DNA from 4 places in the Paenibacillus sp. BR1-192 genome. Region 2 is predicted to be linked to each of the others. Evidence: riboswitches for the same ligand, from Rfam matches in the RefSeq annotation. Region 2 holds a riboswitch; each other region holds the start of a gene.
What was found. Region 2 has a riboswitch for thiamine pyrophosphate ahead of P0X86_RS21890 (YkoF family thiamine/hydroxymethylpyrimidine-binding protein). Riboswitches for the same ligand answer to the same signal wherever they lie in the genome.
Positions count from the first base shown of each region.

Region 1: another riboswitch for thiamine pyrophosphate. It lies ahead of P0X86_RS27810 (ECF transporter S component); the one in region 2 lies ahead of P0X86_RS21890 (YkoF family thiamine/hydroxymethylpyrimidine-binding protein).
Region 3: another riboswitch for thiamine pyrophosphate. It lies ahead of P0X86_RS02895 (ABC transporter substrate-binding protein); the one in region 2 lies ahead of P0X86_RS21890 (YkoF family thiamine/hydroxymethylpyrimidine-binding protein).
Region 4: another riboswitch for thiamine pyrophosphate. It lies ahead of tenA (thiaminase II); the one in region 2 lies ahead of P0X86_RS21890 (YkoF family thiamine/hydroxymethylpyrimidine-binding protein).

Region 1 is NZ_CP120718.1:6,069,931-6,075,256, reverse strand. Features, by position in the region: gene P0X86_RS27825 (helix-turn-helix domain-containing protein) at 1-270, shown strand, start outside; gene P0X86_RS27820 (SDR family oxidoreductase) at 884-1,738, shown strand; gene asd (archaetidylserine decarboxylase) at 1,802-2,605, opposite strand; TPP riboswitch at 2,771-2,883, shown strand; gene P0X86_RS27810 (ECF transporter S component) at 2,975-3,604, shown strand; gene P0X86_RS27805 (ABC transporter ATP-binding protein) at 3,597-5,273, shown strand; gene P0X86_RS27800 (energy-coupling factor transporter transmembrane component T family protein) at 5,270-5,326, shown strand, end outside.
Region 2 is NZ_CP120718.1:4,890,311-4,895,636, forward strand. Features, by position in the region: gene P0X86_RS21880 (ABC transporter permease) at 1-555, opposite strand, end outside; gene P0X86_RS21885 (nitroreductase family protein) at 1,079-1,681, shown strand; TPP riboswitch at 1,864-1,966, shown strand; gene P0X86_RS21890 (YkoF family thiamine/hydroxymethylpyrimidine-binding protein) at 2,051-2,653, shown strand; gene P0X86_RS21895 (hypothetical protein) at 2,726-2,821, opposite strand; gene P0X86_RS21900 (nucleotidyltransferase domain-containing protein) at 2,938-3,636, opposite strand; partial or broken gene P0X86_RS21905 (class I SAM-dependent methyltransferase) at 3,906-4,503, shown strand; gene P0X86_RS21910 (methyl-accepting chemotaxis protein) at 4,687-5,326, shown strand, end outside.
Region 3 is NZ_CP120718.1:660,328-665,653, reverse strand. Features, by position in the region: gene P0X86_RS02910 (EAL domain-containing protein) at 1-515, opposite strand, end outside; gene P0X86_RS02905 (GGDEF domain-containing protein) at 721-2,256, opposite strand; gene P0X86_RS02900 (VOC family protein) at 2,517-2,900, shown strand; TPP riboswitch at 3,076-3,185, shown strand; gene P0X86_RS02895 (ABC transporter substrate-binding protein) at 3,307-4,338, shown strand; gene P0X86_RS02890 (MTH1187 family thiamine-binding protein) at 4,427-4,720, shown strand; gene P0X86_RS02885 (ABC transporter permease) at 4,717-5,326, shown strand, end outside.
Region 4 is NZ_CP120718.1:1,451,516-1,456,841, forward strand. Features, by position in the region: gene P0X86_RS06205 (ABC transporter substrate-binding protein) at 1-230, shown strand, start outside; gene P0X86_RS06210 (VOC family protein) at 1,339-1,839, opposite strand; TPP riboswitch at 2,103-2,206, shown strand; gene tenA (thiaminase II) at 2,348-3,034, shown strand; gene thiM (hydroxyethylthiazole kinase) at 3,091-3,933, shown strand; gene thiD (bifunctional hydroxymethylpyrimidine kinase/phosphomethylpyrimidine kinase) at 3,930-4,937, shown strand; gene thiE (thiamine phosphate synthase) at 4,934-5,326, shown strand, end outside.

The DNA of each region.
Region 1 (5,326 bases), 1.2 Mb from region 2:
CAGCACCCGGGGGTTCCCCATCGGGTCGAGGATTTGGCGGCCAGAGCGGGGTTGTCTCCCCGCTACTTCTCGATCAAGTTCAAGGAGCTGATCGGCACGCCGGTGCAATCCTATATCATTCAGATGCGGATCGAGCGGGCGCAGCATCTGCTGCTGCATCAAGGGATGAACGTAACGGAAGTGGCCGACGCGCTGGGTTATCGGGATATTTTCTTCTTCAGCCGACAATTTAAGCAGTATACGGGCAAGAGCCCATCCGAAATTCGGTGATTCCCCGCCCTTCCATAACTTACCTGCTTGGTGGAAGGGGACTATGGGTTTCATAGCAAGCGATTTAGGGTAAAAACGACGTACAGTTTCATTTTAAGATATCAGAAAGTATAAATTCGAAGCAAGAGCCTTCCTGATATCGCAAGAAAAACTTCCGTTAAATGCGGTCTGTCTTCTATGCAAGTACGTCGATAGACGTTTTTCTTATGAAGGGGGAGAGGGGAATGAGCCCAAGAAGACGGGTGCGTGGACGTTTCTTCAGTCGTGGCGGCTGCGGTATTTTCAGAAATCGCTTGCGCCGCATGAAGACAACGAATCCGGATCATCAGGACGTTTGGTTTTAAAGGACCTTGGCCTACATACGGGTGACGTTGAATCCCGTTATCATATACGCATTTCGCTGGAAACACGCAAAAGGGAGCTGACAAGCTCCCTTTTTTATTGGGATTAATTTTATAGGTCAGGACTCGGACTGCATTGCAAACATTTGATATATTGGGAATATACATAAAGCGCTTAAGAGCAAAGCTCGAAACAGATTAGGCATTATGGATATAGGAAGGGTGACGGGTGTGAAGGAGAAAGTGGCATCGACGGAGCCGGCGGTGATCCGGTGGTAACGGCGGGAGCAGGGAAGGTTGCGCTGGTCACGGGCGCGTCGAGCGGGTTCGGACTGCTGATCAGTCTGGAGCTGGCAAAAGCAGGTTATGACGTGGCCGCGGGTCTTCGCAGACCTGAGGCGGCAGCAGAGCTGTTGGCTCAGGCTGAACAAGCAGATGTTACCGGGCGTATTCACATCTTCCGATTGGATATATGTGCCGAGGAGCAGGTCAAGGCTGCTGCTTCGGCGCTGGAGCAGAAGTTCGGCCGCTTGGACGTGCTGGTGAACAACGCCGGCGAGGCGGTGGGCGGCATGGTGGAGGAAGTGCCGCTGGGGGGCTGGCGAAAGCAGATGGAGACGAATTTCTTCGGGACCGTATCGGTGACGCAGCATATGCTCCCGCTGCTGCGCAAGACCGGACGGTCCAAAATCGTTCTCATGAGCAGCATTAGCGGCAGGGTCGGCTTTCCGGGTTATGGTCCCTATGCGGCGTCCAAATTTGCGTTGGAGGGGTTCGGCGAGAGCCTGTCCATGGAGTTGATGCCCTTTGGCATCGATGTCGTGCTGGTCCAGCCCGGTGCCTACGGCACGCCGATCTGGAATAAGAGTTTTGGGGAGCTGGCGGTCAAGGAAGGATCACCCTACAGCGGTCTGCTGAAGGGCGTGCTGGACTATTCCGAGCGGACGGCCAGGGAAAGCGGAGATCCGCAGGAGGTAGCCCGTCTTGTGGCAAGCATATCGTCCATGACCAAACCGAGGTTCCGCTATACGCTGCCCCGAGGCACGCGGCTGACCGCGCGGATCAAGGGACTGCTGCCGGATCGGCTGTTTCAGCGGATCATTTACCGGCTGCTGAACAGGCGGTAATCCTTCATCCGTCGAATGTTTCATGGACTTAGCTTATAGCGCATGCTTGGAAGGCGAAAGGAATTACCCTTTTCGGGCTGTGGAAGGGTGCAGCAAACCGAGCAGTTCTCCCATCTTCACCTTGGAGCCCGGTTCCAAGTCACCGCGGGGTGTAAATGTGCCGTTCTCCGTCAAGAGCACGACGGTAGAGCCGAATTCAAAGTACGCAAGTTCGTCGCCAATGTCGTATTTCTTCACGCTCTCGTCGGCATAACGGATGCTGCTTACGTTCATGGCTCCGACCTTCACGACCGCAACTTCGCCGAATTCATGGGCAATATAGGTAATGAGGCGCTCGTTGCGGCTGAGCACGTTTCGGATATGGGTCATCGCAAAATCGTTCACGGGGTATACCCGGCCCTTCAAATGCTCGCTTTCCGCTTGAATGCCGGTTACCGGGGAATGTATGCGATGATAGTCGGTCGGGCTTAAATACAATACGAATGCATAACCGTTGATATAATTCTCCATTCTCGGTGACTTGGCGAGCAGCTCGCTCAGGGTATAATCCTGTCCCTTGACGCTGAGGATGGTGCCGGCGTTGACGGCGCACATCGCCGAAATCGTGGCATCGACGGGGCTTACCATGGCATCGGCGGTGTCGTCTATGGCGCGCAGGCCTATTTTTAACCGGCGGGAAAAGAATTCGTTCAACGAACGGTATTCGTGGATCTCCTTCTCCGCTTCATGCGCCGGGATTTGGTAGATTCGTATAAATGCAGGTATTAGATGACGGCTCAGCCGGCTGTGGGAACAATGCCCCATGATGCGGGACAGCCACTTGCGGGAGGACAGCTCGGTCATCAGACGCAGCAATTGTTTAGCCATGTCATTCTCCTTTGTGCATAGGTGTCGGCAATAAAACGTTGGTGGAAAAGCCAATCACTCTGATATTGACATAGAATGAGCCGGAAATCAATAAATAGCCATTTTTGAAAAAAGGTTCTTGCTAATTGGGGAACGAATGTGTATTTTAAGATTAACATGAAACCGAATAGGGAATACGGGGGCTTGAGTGAATCAGGCTGAGATTGCAGCTGCTATCCGCTGTTGACCGTTAATCTGAACTGGGTAATGCCAGCGTAGAGAATATCCGACCCTGCCTACATAGGGCCTATTTTTCCGTCTGCGCGTTTTTCCAGACGGTTTTTTGTTGTGTTTATACAAAAATAGCGGTGGAGAGGGGAATGTGTTGTTATGGGAACGTCAGTGCAGGAAAAATTGGGGGTACAGCCTAGAAAAGGGCTGCGTTTAAGCGATATTTTGGTGACGGTGCTGGTATCGCTGGTGCTTGGCGTCATTTATCATTTCTGGGGATCGGTTTACAATCTGCTGAAACCGCTGTTCTTCGAAGCGGATGAACTGTTATACGGCATGTGGTTCGCAGCGGCCACGCTCGCTTACCTGCTGATCCGCAAGCCGGGAGTGGCCATCATCGCGGAGGTGGCGGCGGCCCACGTGGAAGTGCTGTTCGGGAGCGGCTGGGGACTGACGCTGCTGCTGTACGGTCTCATTCAAGGGCTGGGCGCGGAATTGGTATTCGCGGCGTTCCGTTACCGGAGCACCTCGGCGTGGACGGTGGTGATTGCCGGGGCCGGCGCGGCGGTCGGCTCGATGGTGATGGACTTCTATTACAGTTATACCGATGATCTTCAGACCTGGATGTTCCTCGCCAAGTATGGCATGCGGATTCTCAGCGGCGCCGTCATTGCCGGCTTGCTCATGCTGCTGCTGGCCAAAGCGTTGGACCGTACGGGCGTCACATCCCTGCTGCGCCCTGCGTCCAAGAAGGATTATGAAGCACTGGATGATCCGCGTCATGTCTAAAACCGCCGCCCGCTTGGTTTCGTCTTCAACCGCGGAGGCGGTTACGGAGCAGGCCGTGCATGTGGAGGGATTGCGCCTGAAGTATCCGGGCGAGGAGCGTTTGATGTTTAAGGACTTGTCCTTCTCGGCTGCCCGCGGGGAAAAGGTGCTGCTGCTCGGTCCGAGCGGCTGCGGCAAATCCACGCTGCTTCAGGTGCTTAGCGGGATGATTCCCCGCGCCACGGAGGTGCCGATGAAATGCGAAGCCCAGCTGGTGCCTCGCTCTTGGGGATATGTATTCCAAGATCCGGATACCCAGTTCTGCATGCCGTACGTGGATGAAGAGCTGGCCTTCGTGCTGGAGAACCTCAGCGTTCCCCGCGACGAGATGAAGGAGCGAATGCAAGCCGTCCTGCATGAGGTTGGGCTTGACCTTCAGGAGCTGCATATGCCGATCAGTCATCTGTCGCAGGGGATGAAGCAGAGGCTTGCGCTGGCTTCGGCCCTTCTGCTGGAGCCGGAGGTGCTGTTCCTCGATGAGCCGTCCGCCCTGCTCGACCCGGAAGGCAGGGAGCAAATCTGGTCAGCGGTGAAGGCCGTATCGGAAGGGCGTACGCTGATTATCGTGGAGCACCGGATTGAAGAAATGGCCCAATACGTGGACCGCGTGGTGCTGTTCACCCCGGATGGCGCCATTCTGGGCGATGGTCCGCCGGCAGCGATATTCGCCGAGTATGCGCGCGAGCTTCAGGCGTATGGCATCTGGTATCCCGGCGTATGGGAGGATTATGCGGAGTCTCGGGCAGGACGGGAGCTGTTTGCTCCGGTAGACGCGCCAGGCGATGAGCTGGGAAGTCTCTTGCCTGAGGCAGACTCATCGTTTGCCCACCTTGGGGAGCCTGTCATTCGGTTAGATGATTTCCGGGGACTGCGATGGGAGAAACCGGTCGTCTCTCTTCCTTCGGCTGAGGTATATCCCGGAGATTTCATTGCGGTGATCGGGCCCAACGGCGCAGGCAAAAGCTCGTTGCTGCTCAGTTTGATGGGGCTCCTGCGCGCCGAAGGGACCTATGTGCTCTGCGGGGAGGAGGTCATCCAGGGCAAGCGCAGGAAAGTGCGGAAGAAGAGAGAGCGGCAGCTGCGCCAAATCGGATTCGTGTTTCAGAATCCGGAGCTTCAGTTTCTGACGGAACGTATCGGCGATGAGGTGATGTACTCGCTGCTGGTGGACCATATGCCGCCGGAAGAAGCGAAGGCACGGGCCGACCGCTGCCTGGAACGCTTTGGGCTGGACGGCATGGATAACAGGCACCCGTACCAGCTGTCGACAGGCCAGAAGCGCCGGCTGAGCGTTGCCACGGCCATGGCAAGGCAGCCGGCCGTCCTGCTCCTGGATGAACCGACCTTCGGACAGGATGCGCGGAACACGTTCGCGATTCTGGAGATGTGCGAACGGCTGCGCCGCGCCGGAACCGCCATTCTCATGGTGACCCATGAAATGGAGATCGCGCAGCGGGCGGCCACGCACATCTGGGAGATTCGGGAAGGGCGGTTGACGTCAAGTTTGCCTTCCCCGCGCTGGTGTAGCGGGACGGAATACGGACGGGAGACGGGCAAAGCGAATCATACCGATGCGTCGCGGGATACGCTGGCTGCATCCGGTCATCTCCATACGGGGGTGAACGCATGAATATATGGAATCCTGTGCGGATCACTTGGCTGCACCGGGCGAATCCGGTGGTG
Region 2 (5,326 bases):
ACTGAGATACAGCATTTCATATTGGCCCTTCATGATCATGGAGAAATCGCCCTGCAGCCAAGCCGACATATTCTGTATAAGATCATATTTGTAGGCAAAGAAGGTCGCGACCGAGCTGACGATATTACCGAACATAAGCCCTACCAGCGGGATGAAGATCGCGTCCTTGTACTTGATCCGATCCAGTATCTTCATGAAGATAAAGGTTCCTGCCAGTGCGAATACGAATGCCACGAGCATTTTGATAAGCGGGCCGCTTGTCGTAAAGACGAGCATGGCAACCAAGATCCCCAATCTGGCGGAGTCCATAGTGCCCGCCGTCGTCGGCGATACGAACTTGTTGCGGCTGAGCTGCTGCATGATCAATCCGCAGATACTCATGCTGACTCCAGCCAAGATGAGGCTGACAAGCCGTGGAATCCGGCTTACAAGCATAATATGCTGTTGTTGTTCTGTCATCGAGAACAGTTCCAGTGGCGAGATATCTTTAACTCCAATAAATAACGAGATTATGGAGAGTACCACAACGGCTGCGAATAAGTATCTAATCTTCATGGTTCTTCCTTCTATGGCGTATGTCTGTCGAAACTCCGGCAGTCAGCAATTCCCCAACCATTCTCATTGAGATTGATTATCAATTGCGTTCTGATATGGATTATATCATTCTCATTCTCAGTCGACAAGTATAATTGAGAATCAAAATCATTTAATTTGTTCATCCAAGTATCATTTGTTCATGATTTGTTCATAATATGGAGTTTCGCAGAGATAAACTTTATATCACCGAGGCTGAGCCGCTTGGATTCGCGGTTCCCGAAATACATACGTATGTAGAAGCTGATTTAATTCTCAGTAACCGGGTATAAAAAATATAAATTAACTTTCCTTCGAAGCGTTGACAATCCCTCTAAGTTATATTAATATGCTAACATAATTATTATTTCTAACTAAACGTAAGTTAATGTGGAATGATAATTCAACGACAGCAATTCAACTCAACATGCATATTTGCTTGAATTAAAGGACATCTTTGTTATCAGGCTTATGCAAACATGATTACATCAGGAGGTTTTTTTCAATGTCTAAAGATTTTTCAGCAGCACTTAAGCATCGCCGTTCCCATTATGCCATCAGCAAAGACCCGGTCATTTCCGACGAACGCATCCAGGAGATAGTTAATGAAGCCGTTAAATATACTCCGTCTTCTTTCAACTCCCAAAGCGCACGCGTCGTTGTACTGCTTGGCGAACAGCATGACAAACTGTGGAACCTGACCGAAGGCATTCTGAAAGAGGTTGTCGGAGACGAAGAGGCTTTCAAATCCACAGCTGAAAAAATGGGTGCATTCCGCGCTGGATACGGCACTGTTCTCTTCTTCGAGGACAATAACGTAGTTGCCGACCTGCAGCAAAAGTTCGCGCTGTATGCCGACAATTTCCCGGTTTGGTCGAACCAATCCAACGGCATGCTGCAATTCGTGGTATGGACGTCCCTCGAGGCAGAAGGCCTGGGCGCATCCCTCCAGCATTACAACCCGTTGATCGACGAGAAAGTGAAGTCCGAATGGAACATTCCGGAAAACTGGAAGCTGATCGCTCAAATGCCTTTCGGCAAACCGGTTGCAGATCCGGGCGAAAAAGAATTTGCGCCGCTTGAAGATCGCGTGAAGGTATACAAGTAAGCCATAGCCGGCCTAAGCCGCCTACCCAAGCCCTGAGGATTGGAATAGGCGGCTTTTTTATGGTGCCCTGCCATTGAAAACCTGCCGGCAAAACGATACAATAACACAGGAAGCAGGCCTTCCGCCTTCTGATCTTCGGAAGTTCTTGGAGCCGGCTTGATACCAACTGCATATTTGATGTTTGGCTGTACTAGGGGTGCCATGTGCTGAGAGACGGCGGACCGCCGTTAACCCTTATCACCCGATCTAGATCATACTAGCGTGGGGAAGTGTAGCATTTATGTTTATTTCTTTGCGTAGGCATAACTGCACTTCTTCATGGGGTGCGGTTTTTTTGCGTGGACTTATACAATGGGGAGGAAAAAATTTATGAATGAGCTTGTATGCGGAACCAGCCGGATCGTGGGTTGCCGGTTCTCGGTATTTCCCATGACGGATCGGTTCGTTGAAGTGATCACGGAAGCGCTTCGTTCCGTGGATTCGGATAAGGTCTGGATCCAAACGGATGATGTAAGCACTTGTATTCGCGGCCGTGCGGAGCATGTGTTTGATGTGACGAGAGCAATATTCGCTTATGCCGCGGCTAGCGGCGTGCACACGGTGTTTAACGGTACTTATTCTATCGGCTGCCCAGGCGATACGGATGCCGATGCGTATATGAATGAGGATTCGACCCGCTTAAACCACGATATCGGGGAACGCGCCGATATCGAAACGGCCTGCCAATTCGCGCTTTACCCGATGGGTAGCGCCAATTACATGGATGTCATTTACGCAGAAGTGGATCGTGCGAAGGCAGCGGGCACATTCGGTGGAAGCGTACATTACGCCAGCCGATTGGACGGGGCGTTGTCCCGGGTGTTCGGATCACTCGAAGACGCGTTCCAACATGCGATTCAATCCGACAGCAGCCATCTGGTCATGACCGCGGTGGTTTCGGCCCACAGCCCATCCCCCAAAGCCAAAGCTTAAGGTCCTTTCCAACAGATAAAGGCCCGGCACGCGCCGGGCCTTTATCAATTGCAGGCAAGAATTTGACGGTGTTTAAACCCAAGCACTCAAGATGATTACGAGCAGGATAAAGAGAACCAATATAGTTCCTACTGAATTGCCCCATGCGCCGCCGTATGCTCCGCTCATGAAGATCCCTCCTGGATTTAAAAGAATGACGTGAGTTAATCACGTTATTATCTTATTGCTTATGGCGGGCGAGCGTCACGGCTAATGTACCCCCCTCTTTTTTATGCAGGGCTTATTTATTCCTCATAACCGACCAGCAGCCTGCCTCCGTACGGCCTGAGCGCTTCCTCCGTCACTGCAATAAGGTCCGCAGGATCGTCCTCCCGATAAATCGCCAGAAGCGCTGCCTCCAGTCGATCCCCCATAGCTGGGCTATAGCGGTTGAATAAACGAAACAGCATCTTCCCTTCACCCGTCCACTCCCGGTTTGCCCTCAGCACGAATTCGCATAGAGTCGACGCTATTTTGTGTACAGTAAACCATTTTTCGCCTTCCCTGCGGGGACTTGTCAAGTCCAGCAAAAACTCGGTCAGGATGTAGCGGTATTCGGCAATATCGCTCGACGACAAGGGCATGGGGCCGTAAATCAAATCATTCCGGGCATCCGCCCGCACCTCTTCTCCCTCAGGCAACGAACGCAGCACCGTACCTTCGGCGACCATCCGCTGCAAAGACGGATTCGCCGCCAGCACTCCCTCGTCGAAATATTCGCGATAGGAGGATAAAGACAATATGAATATTTCCGCGATCCAGCCATGCGCCTCGATCGTCTTCCTGCTGAAGTCATATCCGTCCCGTTCAATGACGATGATGTCCAGATCGGATTGTTCATTATATTCACCACTGCTCGCGCTGCCGCCAAGTACGGCAAGCAAGCAGTCGGGATAATTTCGTTGCATGACGCGTATCGCTGCCTCCGTCGGTTCCAGTCTCATGGCCGTTTTCCTCCAGTAATTCTCTCATCCGCCACAAAAAAGGGCTCAAAATATTAAATTCAACGAAAACCCCAAACGTACCTGAATCATATGGTAAATAAACGATTACCCGCATTGACGATAAGGAAGAAGGGATAGATGAGATGAATTACATTCACATGCTCTCCAGATTAGGCATGGGCAGTGCCCACCCGGGAGGATTCGAGGCAACCCTCAGAATGCTGAAGAATTATCCCATTCAACCGGGCAGCCGCATTTTGGAGGTAGGGTGCGGAACCGGCAGAACCGCCTGTCATCTTTCGGAGATGGGTTATCAAGTAACCGCCATTGACCTGAACGAAAATATGATCAAAAAAAGCCCGCGCAAGAGCCGAAGCCATGGGTATGGACGTGGAGTTCCTGCAGGCGGATGTATGCGCGCTGCCTTTTGAAGACAACCGGTTTGATCTGATCATGGCCGAGTCCGTCACCGTATTTACGGATACCTCGAAATCGCTGCCCGAATATTACCGCGTTCTGGATCGCGGAGGCGTCCTGCTGGACAGGGAACTGCTGCTGGATAAGCCGATGCCGGAGCCGAAGCTTAAGGAGCTGCTCGAATTCTTCGGCATTCCTAATCTGATGATGAGGGAAGAATGGGCGGGGTCCCTTTTGTCTTGCGGTTTTAAGCAGGCTGAATTTTTGGAGTACAACCACTTCAACGAGCAATTAAAGGAAGAGCAAACCCGTCATCTGGATGCGTTTGAGCAGCGCGATAAAGGACTCCTGTTCGATGCTGCGCTCTGGGAAACGCTGTTCAAGCATGACCGCATGATTCTGGATAATACGGATTATCTCGCTTCCGTCTTATTTCGTGCAGTGAAATAATCCGGCCTCATCTCTATGCATCAAGAGGGGATCTGCATATGGCTATGCTTCCCCTCACTCCCATCACACTCAGTTCTTTCGACCTAATTCAACACTTTTTGTCAATTCGTTATATCTAGTTTAGCCCGTCGATGCTATAATCATGGTAAATATATCCTATGTTGTTGAGGAGGACTCATTCTTATGGCATGGTTCAACAGACTCCCTATGTCTCAAAAAATCACCGCAGCCTGTTATCTCATTGCCGCTTTGTTTGCGGTACCCATGCTGCTTGCGTTTATTCTGATGGGTAAAGCAATCATTGGCGTGGTCATCGTCGTGGTACTAACCGGGCTTACTTTTCCTCTTTCTCGCCTCATTGAGAAAACGCTTACGAACTCCTTCGCGGAAATCTCCAGCGTTTCCGCCAAAATCGCCAAAGGCGACTTCACCTTCCAGGTGGAGGAGGTGGGAGGCATGAACGATCTGAGCAGAACCTTCAACAGCATGGTGGACAAGCTTCGCAAAATATTGCAGGAAACCTCGGATATCACCCGTCAGGTGATGACGTCAAGCTCAAGCATCTCGATTAAAAACCAGGAGCTTATTCAAGTGATGAATCAAGTCTCCCTTTCCTCCAACGAGCTGGCCGTCGGCGCCAACGAAATTTCGGAAGACGTATCCGAAATGACGCATTCCATCCGTGAGATCGAAGAGAAGGTCAGCAATTATACGCATTCGACTCAGGAAATGAATACCCGCTCGATCGAAACGCTGGGACTGGTTGAACAAGGAAGGGATTCGGTAGCCAAGCAGTCAGCAGGGATGCAGCGAAACATTGAAG
Region 3 (5,326 bases), 3.0 Mb from region 2:
GTCTCAATCGCACTGGTGCGTGCCGCCTGGTCCAGGAATGAATGCAGTCCGGTTTTTCGGGCTGTCTCAAACAGCTCGTACGGCTGGAACCGGAGTCCCCACTCTACCGGTCGAAGGAGAAATTCATAGGCCACGATCTGCTCGTTTGGATCCACGATGGGCTGCATGTAGCTCGTAAACTGCTTATGTAAAATGACATTCACCATATCATAATGCTCCATCTGCAGTTCGAACTTCTGCATAGGGATCCACGAATGCCGGATTTGCGGAGCTCCTCCACGGGTAACACAGAAGGACAGCTCTTGACGAATCTTCAGCGGAAGGGGTTGCAGACACTCGATGATGGAGATCAGGTCCGCTCGTACCTTGTAGTTCACAGCACAACCCTCATTGTTCTCTTGTACCGCGTAGCCGTTCACTGCCAGCAATTGAATAAGCTCACCACTTGCAGGCTTCATATGAATGGTCCCCTGGTCCTCAATCGGTTCAAAGGTGCTGCAATTGTCGCAAATCATGTTCGTCCTCCTTGGCAAGCTAGCTCTCACTATGCTTCTTATCGGCATTTTGAATATGATTTCTTTGCATTTTATGGATTTTATATCGAAGTTATGACCTATTTTGCGAGAAATGCGCAAGATTCGTGCAATGATTGCGCTAAATTCTACAATAATCGACTTATATTGCTCTTAACAACACATTGTCGATATCCGAATCTTTTGTCTATTCGACTTTTTGATCCAACAGCTGCAGCAGCATCGTTCGTTCCACATCGAAATGCCAGCGGGCGTTTCGCTCTTTGGCCGCATACATCGCTGCATCCGCGCGACCGATCAGCTCTTGGTCGTTCCTGGCATGATCCGGATAGACCGCGATGCCGATGCTCGGCGTGGTTCGGACCTCATGCCCTTCCAGCTCATACGGCTCGCTCAGCATCGTCCAGATCTCTTCCGCCATCCAGATCAGTTCCTGATCCTCGCCGGCCGGATGAATCACTACCGTAAATTCGTCCCCTCCTAAACGGGAAACCAGAACGCCTTTGGATTCAAGGGTTTGAAGACGGGTCGCGACCTTGCGAATCAGCAAATCGCCGGCACGATGGCCGTAGCGGTCATTCACTCGTTTAAAACGGTTCATATCCATATATAGAAGCCCTACGCGGGAACCCGCACGGTCCGCCTCCTGCAGCGAGCTCGACAGCCTCGCGTTAAAGTAGCGGCGGTTATAGAGTCCCGTAAGATCGTCGCGATGCGCCAAGGTCTCGCTCTGCATCAGGCTTTGATGCAGCCGGTCAAACAAGCGGTCATTCTCGAACTGGATCAGGATCTGCCTGATCAGAATCAGGATGACGCACAGGGATAAGCCGGTAAAAAGCCCGTTCCACCCTCCGAACCGCTGCACCATAAGGACAAACATCCCGCCAAGCACGCTGTAGGGAAGCAGATATCTTACGATCAGATTTCCGAACGAACGGGGCTCCCTCTCATCCAACGATTGATTTCGGGCATCGGGAGCTGACCGCCCTCCTGCCAAACCAATGATGAATACCGATAACGTATACAGTGGGTACAGGTATGAACGAACTTCAACACCCTTATAATCGACGAGATACATATGCAGAACATCGGCGGCAATGTACATGCTCCCGCCGAGGCATATCAGGAAGACTGCCCGTTTCCTTAACTGTCCTGTGTTAAAATACAACACCAAGGTGAAGAAAATAAGCACCGTTGCGCACAGCGGGTACAGCATGTCCACCCACAGCTTTCCCCATAAGGCTTCATTCGCCAAACCGTTAAGCTCGGGCTTGATGAAATATTCCCAGCCTACCGTCATGACCGTTATGCCAACGATCACGATATCCAGCATAAACCGCACTCCCCGAAACGAACCTTGTACGTGCCGGAACAAATAAATGAGGGCACCTGCAAACAGGATGATTTCGAATCCCCAGAATAATTGAGTCAAAATTGTACGGGAAGCGCTCTCTTTCCCCAGCCAAAAATAACAAGCATCGATGATTCGAGCCGAGGCATCCGCCATCAGCCCGGCACTTGCGATAAGCCAAAACCTTCGAAGATGCGGCTCGTAATGCCGACTGATCCGTAGTAAATAGACGGAAGCGGCAGCGGAAGCCATAATGACTAGAACACGCTGAAGCAATAAAGCATCAGGCATCCACAGAACGGTCATTATCTGAATGAATGCATATATGATGGCGAGTCGAATCCACAGATGATCTGCTGGAGTTGGACTCATAAGCATTCCTCCTCGGCCAAAAGGCAAGCTTTCTTGTCAATGCTTGTTTGTTAGGTCTTTTGAATTAATAGTTATAGTTCTCATGATACTTTTTACCCACCTAAAAGTAAAGATGAGGAAATGAAAGAAAGACCATCGATTCTACTCTATTAAACCATCGCGCTCCAAAAGCTTTCCGTCCTCAAGACCCACTTGACGTATAGGAATTATATGATAACATTTCAGTCATATCTCATATGAATCGGAAAGGGTGTTTAGCCTTGTCACAGAAACGATTGGATCATGTCGGCATTGTCGTCCGGGACCTTGAAGCCACGATTGCTTTTTACACAACCGTCGTCGGACTTGAACTGAAAGATCGCCTTACCCATACCAATGGCGTCATCCAGCTGGCATTCCTCGGATTTAACGGCAGCGACGAAACGGAAGTCGAGCTTATCCAGGGTTACAGCGACACGCTTCCCGCAGAAGGCACCGTCCATCATTTCGCCGTCAGCACCGATAACATCGAAGCGGAATATGTGCGCGTACAGGGACTGGCCGTACCTCATCTTGACGAGGAAATCGTAACGCTTCCGAACGGGTACCGCTATTTCTTCGTCCACGGTCCCGAAGGAGAATGGATTGAGTTCTTCCAGCGCTAACCGCTGGCGAACAGGATCCTATCAAAATGCTTCATCCCGTGAATGGTTAACGGGGTTCATTCTTCCAACCGCACAAGCCATGTCCAATACGAAGACCTGCCTCGTTCGCATCCCCTTCCGAACTAGACAGGTCTTTGCGTTAGGACTATAATAACGGATGTAACGTCCGAAACTTCATAAATCCCGGGGGAGCTGGAAATTGGCCGGCTGAGAGTGTATCCGATGATACTGACCCTTACACCTGATCTGGGTAATGCCAGCGTAGGAAGTCCATGTTTGCGGCAGCTATGATTTGCCGTGGTATACACTTACGCCGTCATGCGTCCTGATATCATTCAGGGCGCTTTTTTTGTGGAGTTAACGAGGTCATAGAAAGAGAAAGAGAATTCAAAGGAGAGAAGACAAAATGAAGAAGGGAAAATGGATGGCGCTGCTTCTCGCTTGCGCCCTGCTGATGGTTGCGGCGGGATGCGGTACAGGCGGACAGAACGAAAATACAGGTACCGAAGGCGCAGACGGCCAGGCGGCCGAAAAGCTCCGCGACGTACAGCTGATGCTCGATTGGTCGGCCAACACAAACCACACCGGACTGTATGCAGCCAAGGAGCTCGGGTATTATGAGGAAGAAGGGCTTAACGTCCAGATCGTCCAGCCGGGGGCCGGCGGAACGGATACGCTGGTCGCATCCGGCAAGGTGCCGTTTGGCATCAGCTACCAGGAAGGCGTCACGCTTGCCAGAACCCAAGGCCTGCCGCTTGTCTCCATTGCGGCGATTATTCAGCATAATACATCCGGCTTTGCCGCCCCCAAGGACAAGGGGATCGTCAAGGCTGGCGATTTTGAAGGGAAATCCTACGGCGGCTGGGGCTCGCCTGTTGAGGAAGCCGTCATGAAATCCATCATGGAGATCGACGGTGCCGATGTCAGCAAAGTAAATATGGTTAACATGGGCGATGCCGATTATTTTACGGCCGTCAAACGCGATATTGATTTTGCCTGGATCTTCTATGCCTGGACCGGTATCGAAGCCGAGCTCCGGAACGAGCCGCTTGACATGATCTATGTGAAGGACTACTCCGAGCAGCTTGACTATTACACGCCGGTGATCGTAACGAACGAGAAGCTGATCCAGGAGGACCCGGAGCTTGTCAAAGCATTCATGCGGGCGACCTCAAAAGGATACGACTATGCGATTCAACATCCTGAGGATGCGGCTGCCCTGCTGACGAAGGCCGTTCCCGAGCTGGATGCCGAGCTGGTTCTTGCCAGCCAGAAATGGCTGAGTCCCCGCTATCAGGATGATGCTGCCCGCTGGGGCGAGCAGAAAGCCGAAGTATGGTCGGGGTATGCAGACTGGATGTTTGAACGCAAGCTACTCGAGAAGGAGCTTGATGCGGACAGCGCCTTCACCAATGAATTTTTACCGGAGAAACCATAGGATGCATTTAATTTGGAAGAGAGACGGCCTGTCCGGCAGGCTGCCTCTCTTCCATTACAATATAGCTTGCATGAAAGGATGAGTTTAGATGGCAAACACCCTCTTGAGCATACAAGTGATACCCAGAACGCCGGATGGAGGCGACAGCATTCCTTATGTGGATGAAGCGATTCGGGTCATTCAGGAGTCGGGCGTGAAATACGAGGTCCATGCGCTCGAAACCACCTTGGAAGGAGAGCTTTCCGAGCTGCTGAAAATCGTTGAGCGCATGCATGAGGCGCTGGTGAAAGCGGGAAGTCCCAGCGTCATATCCCAGGTCAAAATCGCGCACCATCCGGGCGGCATCAGCATGGATAAGCTGACTGAGAAATACCGTCCATGAGAAAAGGCTGGTGGAGCACCGTTTGGCCGCCCGCTGCGGCGGTCCTTTTCTTTTTGACGGTATGGCAGGCCGCGGTATCGGTATTCGATATAGAGCCGTATATTTTGCCGGCGCCGACGGCCATCGGGCATGAAGCCGCCACCGGCGCCTCCGGCCTTTTTCAGCATACGCTGGCCACGCTGCAATTAACCCTGGTCGGATTTATGATCGGTACGGCGATCGGCCTTGTCATCTCGTTGGCCCTGCATCTGGTGCCTTTTCTCAAAATAGCCCTCTATCCGCTTCTTATCCTTAGCCAGAACGTGCCGACGATCGCTCTCGCCCCGCTCCTCATGATTTGGTTCGGCTTCGGCATGCTGCCCAAGGTTATCGTGATTACCCTGGTCTGCTTCTTCCCCGTAGCCGTTGCCTCCCTGGACGGACTGGCGCGTACCGACCGAACCATGATGAATTACATGCAGATGGCGGGAGCCACTTCATGGCAGATCTTCACCAAGCTGGAGCTGCCGCATGCGCTCCCCTCCATCTTCTCCGGGATCCGCATCGCGGCCACCTATTCGGTCATGGGTGCGGTGATCGGGGAATGGATCGGCTCGGACCGGGGCA
Region 4 (5,326 bases), 3.4 Mb from region 2:
TGCCTGAGGTGGAAGCCGACAGACTGTTCTACTTCACTTATGAGACAGGGGATGGCGGCGCCAACCAGACCGAGCAGGAATGGATCAACGATCCGCTGTGGAAGAACCTGAACGTTGTGAAGAACGGTCAAGCCCACAAAGTGGATGACGCGATCTGGAATACGGCAGGCGGCATTCTGGCGGCCAACCTGATGATCGACCAGCTGCAGGAGTTTTACGGCATTCAGTAAGGAATGAAGACGGATGCTGAAGGCTAGTATCATCGTATAGCGGAAGATGCTAGGAACAAGCGGATAAAGGAGGCACTCCGAAAGATCTGGGATCTTTTGGGATGCCTCCTTTTTTAACATCGCGCGTCGCCAGCATCGCAACGTCGAAGTACCGCCGGTATGCAGTTGTATGTCACATCGCTCGCCAGTACAGCCTAACCAACTCCGGGCATCATGCCGCTAACCATGACCTGTTAACGGACACAGGGTCCCTTATTTCCCTGATTAACCCCCGATTCTCAGATCAAACGGACACAGGATCCCTTATTTCCGCAATAGACTGTCCTTTTGCCATCATATTCTATGAATAACGTATCTGGTGTCCGTTAGCCATCAAAAATTACGCCTTTTCAGCTAAATAACGTATCCTCAGTCCGCTTGTCCTCGGGCGGTCACACCAAGACCAGTAGTCGCACCAAGACCAGTAGTCGCACAAGACCAGTAGTAGCACCAAGACCAGCTGTAGCATTTAGACACGAGAGGCAGCACCAGGCTAGTAATCGCACCAAGATGAGCAGTAGCACCAAGACGAAAAAATAGCAACAAAACCAGTAGTCGCACCTAGACCACCAGTTAACGGACACCAGATCCCTTATTTCCCTGATTAACCCTCGATTCTTAGATCAAACGGACACAGGATCCCTTATTACCGCAATAGACTGTCCTTTTGCCATCATATTCTATGAATAACGTATCTGGTGTCCGTTAGCCATCAAAAATTACGCCTATTCAGCTAAATAACGTATCCTCAGTCCGCTAGTCCTCGAGCGGTCGCACCAAGACCAGTAGTAGCACCAAGACCAGTAGTAGCATCAATACCGTAGTCGTACCAAGAACAGTAGTCGCACAAGACCAGTAGTCGCACCAAGACCAGTAGTCACACCAAGACCAGTAGTAGTACCAGGACCAGTAGTAGCACCAACTATATACCGGATTCTACCTCTAACCCAAAGCTACTCTAAGTTATGGTGTTCTAAGTTGTTTTGGTCAGCAGCCATCCATGCACACCCCTGGGACACCGAATCCACCCATGTCCTCCCTGTAATAACGCTCGCTTCACGGTAACTTTTTACGACATCTTCACCACGATCTCCGCCCCTGCAACATAGGTCATCGCTTGGATGTATTCCGGGTCTTGGGCACGCTGTTCCATTTCCATCGGAGTGAGGTCCTCCATTCGTGTCTGTACCCACCATAAGTTGCCGAACGGGTCCCGTACCCGTCCCACCCGATCGCCGAAGAACAAGGTCGTTGGCTCCGTCACCGAGACCGCACCTGCGGCCAGCGCTTGCCGATACACGTCATCGCAATCCTCAACATACAAACGGAGGTATGCCGGGCTATCCGGCCATTCCGGCTTTGCGTCAAACATCATGACGACGGCATCCCCGATTCGCACCTCGGCATGGCCGATGACACCATCGCCAACATAGACGCGGGCTAACTCTTCGGCTCGAAAAGCCTGCTTGAGGAAATCGATCAGCGCTGCGGAGTTTCTTGAGATGATCCACGGCGTCACGGAGGTGTAGCCATCCGGAATGGGTTTAACCGTTTTCAATCGGTACGTCATAAATACGCTCGCTCCTTTAAATTTCATTTATTTGAATTGTGCTTATGCACTCATTATGCGGGGGCATATATGACAGCTGAGCGTCAGTGTTTCCGGAATGAGTTTGGGGTAGCCTGCGTTTTTATCTTGCGAAAAGACAGCCGCCACCGTACATCGTCACAATCACGCGGTCGGAGGAAGGTTCGAGCTTGAGGTTCCGTCCACAAACTGTTAACGTTTGACACTACCCTCAAACCTATGTACAGTATTAGACAAAAGAATAGGAAGTCCACTAGGGGAGCCGTTGGCGGCTGAGACAAGAGCGTATCTTGGACCCTTTGAACCTGATCTAGTTCGTACTAGCGTAGGAAAGTGGAGCCTTCGAATATGAGGTCTCGGTGCGTTTTTTTGGCGCACCCGGGCTTGTTGACGAAGCCGCTCCAGTTTTCGGGGCGGCTTTTTAGCGTTGTCTGAAAAGTCGTGTCTTACGGACTTCCTGCTCTTCAATATGTTGGAGGTGGGGACAAACATGAGTTTCACGCAAGAGCTCCGTCAGCAGGCGGGAGGCATTTTTCAAGCAATCTTCGATCATCCCTTCGTAAAAGGCATTGCCGAGGGGAATCTGGAGCGGGAGCAGTTGATTCACTATGTGAAGCAGGATTTTGAGTATTTGAATGCCTACATGCGGATATACGGAATAGCCATTTCCAAATCGACCAGCCGGGAAGAGATTGCGGCCTTTAACGAACAGATTTCATTCATCCTGCACAGCGAGGTGCACCCGCATCAGAATTTTTGCGCAGCTGCCGGGGTGACCTATGAGGAGCTTCAAGGATATCCGCTGGCTCCGTCCGCGCATCATTACATCCGTCATATGCTGACGGTGGCGCACGAGGGTAGTTTGGGGGAGATTATGGCCGTGCTGCTGCCGTGCCCATGGACGTACCTGGAGATTGGCCGCAAGCTGTTGAATGAGGTGAAGCCGGATGCCTCCCATCCGTTTTACGACTGGATTTCTTTCTACGGAAACCGGGGGGAAGACGCGACAGCCAAATTCCGCGACCGTCTCGATGCATGGGCGGATCGTGCGACGGCAGCCGAGCGGGAACGGATGAGGGAGCATTTCATGCTGAGCTGCCAGCTGGAGTATCTGTTCTGGGACATGGCTTATAAGCAGGAGGAATGGCCGGTGCAGTTGGAGGCTGCCGTGCTGTAAAGAGCGATGTTCGCAAGCACATGGAATTCCATTATAGCGAAGAGAGGCTGATATAAATGCATTCATGGGAAAAAGAGGTTTCGGCGCTTTTAACGAAGGTACAGCAGACGAGCCCCCTCGTTCACAATATGACGAACGTGGTGGTTACGAATTTTACGGCTAACGGCTTGTACGCGCTGGGCGCGTCGCCGGTGATGGCTTACGCGCCGGAGGAAGTGGCGGATATGGCCGCCATCGCGGGCGCGCTCGTATTGAACATCGGTACGCTGAACCGCGAGCTGGTGGATGCGATGATTATCGCCGGGCAATCGGCGAATGCCCATGGCGTGCCGGTGCTGCTGGACCCGGTCGGCGCGGGAGCGACCCGTTTTCGGACGGAGTCGGCGCTGCGGATCCTAAGCGAGGTGAAGGTTTCGCTCGTGCGCGGAAATGCGGCTGAAGTCGCTCACCTTATCGGGGAGATCCGCGAGATCAAGGGCGTAGACGCAGGCAATAGCGCAGGCAGCAATCATGCCGAGCTGGCCGTGCGGTCGGCGCGCGAGTTAGGCACGATCGTGGCCATTACCGGTGAAGAGGACGTGATTACCGATGGAACGGAAGTGCGCATCATTACCGGAGGGGATGCTCTGCTTACGAAGGTGACCGGCGCAGGCTGCCTGCTGACCTCGGTGCTGGGTGCCTTTGCCGCGGTGGAAGCAAACCTGCTGCTTGCAGGTACGGCGGGTCTGGCCTTCTATGGGGCCGCGGCGGCGAAAGCTGCTGAGCGAACGGCAGATCTGGGACCGGGAAGCTTCCAGATAACTTTCCTGGACGAGCTGGCGAAGCTTCATCCAGGATCGCTGGAAGGGTATGCCGCTGTGCTGGAAGCGGGAGCGGCGGCTGCCGGAGGCACGCGATGAGCGAGGCTCGCATACCCCGTGCCCTGACGATTGCCGGGTCTGACAGCGGTGGCGGCGCCGGCATTCAGGCCGATCTAAAAACCTTCCAGGAACTCGGCGTGTACGGCATGTCGGCGATTACCGCGATCACGGTGCAGAATACTTTGGGGGTTCACGGCGTATATCCGCTGCCGCCCGAAGCAACTGCGGAGCAGATTGAAGCGGTTGGATCGGACCTCGGGATAGATGCATTGAAGACGGGCATGCTGTTCAACGCCGAGATCATTCGGCTGGTTGCTGACCGGATTCGGGCATTCGGCTGGGGGAAGGTCGTTGTCGATCCCGTGATGATCGCCAAGGGCGGAGCGGAGCTGCTGCAGGGCGAAGCGGTGCAGGCTTTAAGAGAAGATTTGCTGCCGCTGGCGTTGATCGTCACCCCCAATATACCGGAGGCCGAAGTATTGGCGGGGATGCGTATCCGCACGATGAACGATCGCAAAGAAGCGGCGAGGCGTATTCATGATCTGGGGCCCAGGATCGTTGTGATCAAAGGCGGTCATGACGAGGGAATGCTTGGAAGCGATGAAGGTACGGATCACGAAAGAGACAGGGGACCGGCTATATCGACGGGTATGCAGCAGGAAGAGCTGCCTCAGTCCGAAAGGACGTACGGTCAAACGAGCACTGCCATGCCTGCTGGGGAGTATAGAGGGGTCCGTTCGCTCTTTTCCAACGATGACGGTAATCCGGAAAATCCCCCGGTCATCGACCTCGTATACGATGGTACGGCCTTCACAGAATTATATGGCAAACGAATCCATACCGTTCATACGCACGGTACCGGCTGTACTTTCTCTGCGGCCATTACCGCAGGCCTGGCCCGAGGCTTGAGCGCACTCGATGCGATTCAGAGCGGGCGCTTATTCATTCAAGCGGCCATTGAGGACGGATTGAACCTGGGGCAGGGACAGGGCCCGACCAATCATTGGGCATACAATCGCCGCCGTCAGGAGGTGCTGCGATGACGGGCAGAGTGGCACCCGAGATGATGAGGCGGCATCTGCGGATGTACCTCGTGCTCGGCAGCGTGAACTGCAGCGTCGAGCCAAGCTTGGTCGTGCAGGAAGCATTGGCTGGAGGCGCAACCATGGTCCAGTTCCGTGAGAAGGGACATGGAGCACTCGCCGGGGAGCCGATGATTCGGCTGGCTTGCCGGATTCAGGATCAGTGCCGTCGAGCGGGCGTGCCCTTCATCGTCAATGACGATGTGGAGCTGGCACTGAAGCTGAACGCCGACGGCGTGCACGTCGGCCAGGGCGACGAATCCGCGGCTTCCGTCCGCGAGCGGATCGGCAACCGGATTCTCGGCGTTTCCGCCCACACGGTGGAGGAAGCGCGGCGCGCGATTCTCCAC